DNA from 2 places in the Microbacterium sp. X-17 genome. Region 1 is predicted to be linked to the other one. Evidence: riboswitches for the same ligand, from Rfam matches in the RefSeq annotation. Region 1 holds a riboswitch; the other holds the start of a gene.
What was found. Region 1 has a riboswitch for magnesium ahead of ABCS02_RS20865 (ABC transporter permease subunit). Riboswitches for the same ligand answer to the same signal wherever they lie in the genome.

Region 1 (2,391 bases):
GCCGATCCACACCCCGATCGGCACCCAGACGATCGTCGCGAAGACAAGGATCACGACGACGCGGAGCATCGTGATCGCACCGAGCCCGAACGCCTCGAGGAATGCTCCGACGCCCAGCGATTCCTGGATGAAGACGTAGGCGGCGATCGCGCCGATCAGGATCGTGCCGACGACCGCCACCGTCACGACGACATCCAGTGCGCGCTTGCGCACGACCGGCACCCGCAGCGGATGCTCGGCGAGGCCGAACGGACGCGTCGCCCGATCCAGTGCTCGCCCGATCGGCGCGAAGCCGCCCTCGACGGCCCGAGGCAGCCATGACCTGCTGATCAGGTCCAGCACCATGCTCCTGGGCCGATCCATCGGCGCGGTGTCCTCCTGACGGAAACGCTCCGCCCACGCGACCAACGGCCGCCAGAACAGGAAGTTCACGCCCAGCACCATGATCGCCATGGTGACGATCGCCCAACCCACACGCCCCAGCTGCCCGGCTTCGACCGCGGATGCCACGTAGGCCCCGACGCCCGGGAGTGCGTAGCTGTGGTTGTTGACGGTGATCGCCTCCGACGCCGCGAGGAAGAACCATGCTCCGCCGAAGCTCATCATCCCGTTCCAGACCAGCGGGATCATTCCGGAGGGGACGTCCAGCTTCCAGAACCGCTGCCACTTGGTCAGCCGCATCAGTCGGGTCGCCTCATCCAGATCCTTCGGCTGGCTGGTGAGCGACGCATAGAAGGAGAAGGTCATGTTCCACACCTGCGACGTGAAGATCGCGAAGACTGCGGCGGACTCGAGGCCCAGCGTCGAGCCGGGGAACAGGGCGATGAAGCCGGTGACGGTTACCGAGAGGAACCCGAGGATGGGAACCGACTGGAGGATGTCCAGGGCCGGGAGGATCACCTTCTCGGCCCGGGGCAGTCGTGCGGCGGCGGTAGCGACGACGAAGGTGAACACCAGCGATGCCGCCAGCGCCACGAACATCCGCAGCAGCGAGCGCAGCGCGTAGTACGGCAAGAGAGCCGGATCGGTCGAGATCGACGAGGGCACGTCGTCGAGTCGCACGGGCGCCGACGCACCGGTGGCCGCCTGGATGACCAGAAAGAACAAGACCACGATCGCCAGCGCGACGACGACATCGATCCAGCGGAAACGGACACGACGAAGCGTGCCGGCGCCGGGAACGGTTCGGAGAAGAGGCATGACAGGACCTCACGGAGGGGAGCCGACGGGGGACGCGAAGGGTCCCGTGCCGCGCCGAACTCAGGGACGACCGGACCACGAGAGCACGGGGGCCGCCGTCGCAGGCGCGCGGTAGGGACCGAACGAACTATGGTCGTCGCTCACGACGGATCACCTCCTCGCACTCAGGCAGGCTCACGCCAGGCTCCTCCCCGGGTCGCGCGTGCGTCCGGTTGCGGGACTCCCATGTAAGAGCTTCGGCACTGCACGACGTATCCCGCTCGGGAAGCCACCTGGGATCACCCCTTAATCCGGGGAGACCTGTCCTGATCTTGGGCGTCTCTCGACGTCGTCAGATCAGTGGCTTGTGTTCGCGCAGAAGCCTCACCTAACGAAGTTCTGCCTCGAAGACGGTAGCAGACCCAGGAAACACATCATTCCCTCGACGCGAACACCGCCGTGCTCTGACGCGTGATGAGTTCGGTCGGGATCAGCAACGACGCCTCCGGCACGGAGCCCTCGATGCTGGCGATGAGCGACCGGACCGCGGCGAGGCCCACCGCATCGAAGTGCTGCCGGACGGTCGTCAGCGACGGCCAGAACGAGGCGGCCTCGGGCATGTCGTCGAAGCCGACGACGCTGATCTCTCCCGGGACGTCCGTACCCGCGGCGTGGAGCGCGTGCAGCACCCCGAGCGCCATCTGGTCGTTGGCCGCGAAGACGGCGCTCACTCCGGCCTGCGTCAGGAGCCACTCGCCGGCGGCCTGCCCGGACTCCGCGGACCAGTCGCCGACGAACACCTCCGGGACCGAGGCTCCGCCCGCCTCCAACGTCTGCCGCCACGACTCGCGTCTGCGCTGGGCCGAGAACGACTCGTCGGGGCCGGCCACGTGCCACACCGTGGGGTGTCCGAGGTCGAGGAGATGCTTCGTCGCCAGCCGTGCGCCCTGCGCCTGATCCGTGTCCACGACGGGCTGGTCGTATTCCGCGCTGGAGTCGACGACGACGACGGGAAGCCCACTGGGCAGCTCGATCTCGGATTCGTTGAGGATGTGCGCCTCGATGATGATCACGATGCCGTCGACGGCCTGCTCGCTGAGTCGCGCGAACGCCCCGGACACGCTCGCCTGCGTGGCCGCATCCAGCGGAATGAGCGTCAGCGAGTAGCCCCCCGACGTGGCCTCCGTCGCGATCGCCTCGAGCGTGCGCATG
Region 2 (2,391 bases), on a different contig from region 1:
CGTCACCGCGCCCTCGATCGTCTGGGCTTGCCCTCCCGGACCGATCACGGGGTTGCCCTGCGCGTCGAGCAGCGGGGTGCTCGCCTGCGTCGTGATGTCGGAACGGAACAGCCCGGTCACGGTCGAGAGGTTCTGCGTCGCCGGCGACTTCGACGCGATCCCCTGCCCGGTCGAGAACGTCCACCCGGTCAGCGGGCGGCAGTTCGGCGAACCGGCGGCCTCCGCGGCCGGATCGACGATGTCGTTGGGCGCGTAGGTCGAATCGGGGCCGAGGTTGAAGAGCGACTCCTGGATGTTGTTCCTGGCCTTGTTGGCCATGATGTCCGTGTACGCGTCGCACACCCGTGCCACGTAGGTGACCTGCAGGGGGTTCGGCGACTGCGCCTGCGCCTGCGGCGCGCCTCCCACGACGGCGCTGAACGTCGCCGCCACCAGCGCCACGGCGCCGGCGGCGGCCCCGAGACGTCTCCAACCGCGCCCTGGCCGCACGGGCACAGGGTACGACAGAGGGTGCGGGCGGTTCTAGGGGTGATCGCGGGGGTGGTCGGACGGAACCCTCAACAACGCGCGACGACGACCATCCGTGGAGATGGGGGGAATCGAACCCTATTCTGGTCCCGTCTGCGCGGTCCAAACGCTGCAAGATCCGCGGAAATTCGCGGGATTTGAGTCACGTGAGATGCGTTCGAATCACTGTGATCTCAGAAAAGTGTGGGCAAAGTGTGGGCACGCCGTGGCCGCATGAGCCGTGAGCGATCCGTTAGGAATCAAGAATCCGCGCCCGCGATCTGCTACCTTCTTGAAGGCAGAACTTCGTTAGGTGAGGCTTCTGCGCGAACACAGGCCACTGATCTGACGACGTCGAGAGACGCCCAAGATCAGGACAGGTCTCCCCGGCTTAAGGGGTGATCCCAAGTGGCTTCCCCCGATCCCACCGGATCAGGGATACGTCGTGCAGTGCCGAAGCTCTTACGTGGGAGTCTCGTCCGCGGCCGCTGCCGCCGCGGGTGACGCCTGGCGCACGCCTGCCCCGGAATGCGAGGAGGTGACCCGCCGTGAGCGATGACCATAGTCCGTCCCGTCCCTGCTGCGCCCCGGCGACGGCGGCCCCTCCGCGTTTCGCGTCCAGCCGCCCCTGACCTGCGCGCGGCACGGTGACGCCCTCATCACGTCCCCTGTCGTCCTCTGCCGCCTCCGGCCCTCGCCGGTCGCGGCCCAGGGAGGTCTTGTCATGCCCCTTCTCCGCACTGTCCCGGGCGCCGGCACGCTCCGCCGTGTCCGCTTCCGCTGGATCGATGTCCTGGTCGCCGTCGCGATCGTCGTCCTCTTCTACCTGATCATCCAGGCGACCGCCGGTGCCTCCGCGCCGGTGCGGCTGGCCGAGGTGCCGTCGTCCATCGACACCGATCCCGCTTTGCTGCCGTACTACGCGCTGCGCTCCCTGCTGCGGATGTTCGCGGCGCTCACAGCGTCGCTGGTGTTCACCTTCGTCGTCGCCACGGCCGCCGCTCGGCTGCCGCGCGCTGAGAAGGTGATCCTGCCGGCGCTCGACATCCTGCAGTCCGTCCCGATCCTCGGCTTCCTGTCGGTGACCGTGACCGGGTTCATCGCGCTCTTCCCCGGCTCCACCCTCGGGCTGGAGTCCGCCGCGGTGTTCGCGATCTTCACCTCGCAGGTGTGGAACATGACCTTCGCGTTCTACGCGTCGCTGACCAGCCAGCCGCGCGACCTCGACGAGGCCGTCCGGCTGATGCGGCTGACGAAGTGGCAGCGGTTCTGGAAGCTCGACGTGCCCTCCGGCATGATCCCCCTGGTCTGGAACGGGATGATGAGCTTCGGCGGCGCCTGGTTCTTCCTGGCGGCCTCCGAGGCCATCACCGTCAACAACCACAGCTTCGCGCTGCCCGGCGTCGGCGCCTACGTCGCCTCGGCGGTGGAGGCCGGCCAGCTCGACCGGGTCGGCTGGGCGATCGTGACGATGGCGATCATGGTGCTGGGTGTGAACTTCCTGTTCTGGCGGCCGCTGGTCGCCTGGGCGGAGCGGTTCCGCCAGGAGGACACCGCACCCACCGACCGGCCGCGCAGCGTCGTCCTCGATGTGATCAGCCGGTCGTGGCTGCCGCGCGTCGTGGAGCGCGGGTTCGCCCCGATCGGGCGCGGTCTTGACAGGGCGACCCGGCCGTTCGGGTTGGCCGAGCATCCGCTGCGGGTGCCGGAGGTGCGCAAGCGCACGCTGGACGTGGTCGTGACCGTGCTCGTCGTCGCCGCGATCGTGGTCGGCGCCATCGCCTCCTACCTCTTCATCCAGCACTCGCTGGGGATGGGCGCGTTCCTGGAGGCGTTCGGGCTCGGCGCGGTGACGATGGCGCGCGTCGTCGTCATCCTGCTGTT

Region 2: linked by a shared signal. The riboswitch ahead of ABCS02_RS30535 (ABC transporter permease subunit) and the one ahead of ABCS02_RS20865 (ABC transporter permease subunit) in region 1 are both predicted to bind magnesium.

Annotation. Positions count from the first base shown of each region.
Region 1 is NZ_JBDHNI010000004.1:295,838-298,228, forward strand. Features, by position in the region: gene ABCS02_RS20865 (ABC transporter permease subunit) at 1-1,200, opposite strand, end outside; M-box (ykoK) riboswitch at 1,415-1,582, opposite strand; gene ABCS02_RS20870 (LacI family DNA-binding transcriptional regulator) at 1,614-2,391, opposite strand, start outside.
Region 2 is NZ_JBDHNI010000007.1:310,640-313,030, forward strand. Features, by position in the region: gene ABCS02_RS30530 (hypothetical protein) at 1-489, opposite strand, end outside; M-box (ykoK) riboswitch at 806-986, shown strand; gene ABCS02_RS30535 (ABC transporter permease subunit) at 1,451-2,391, shown strand, end outside.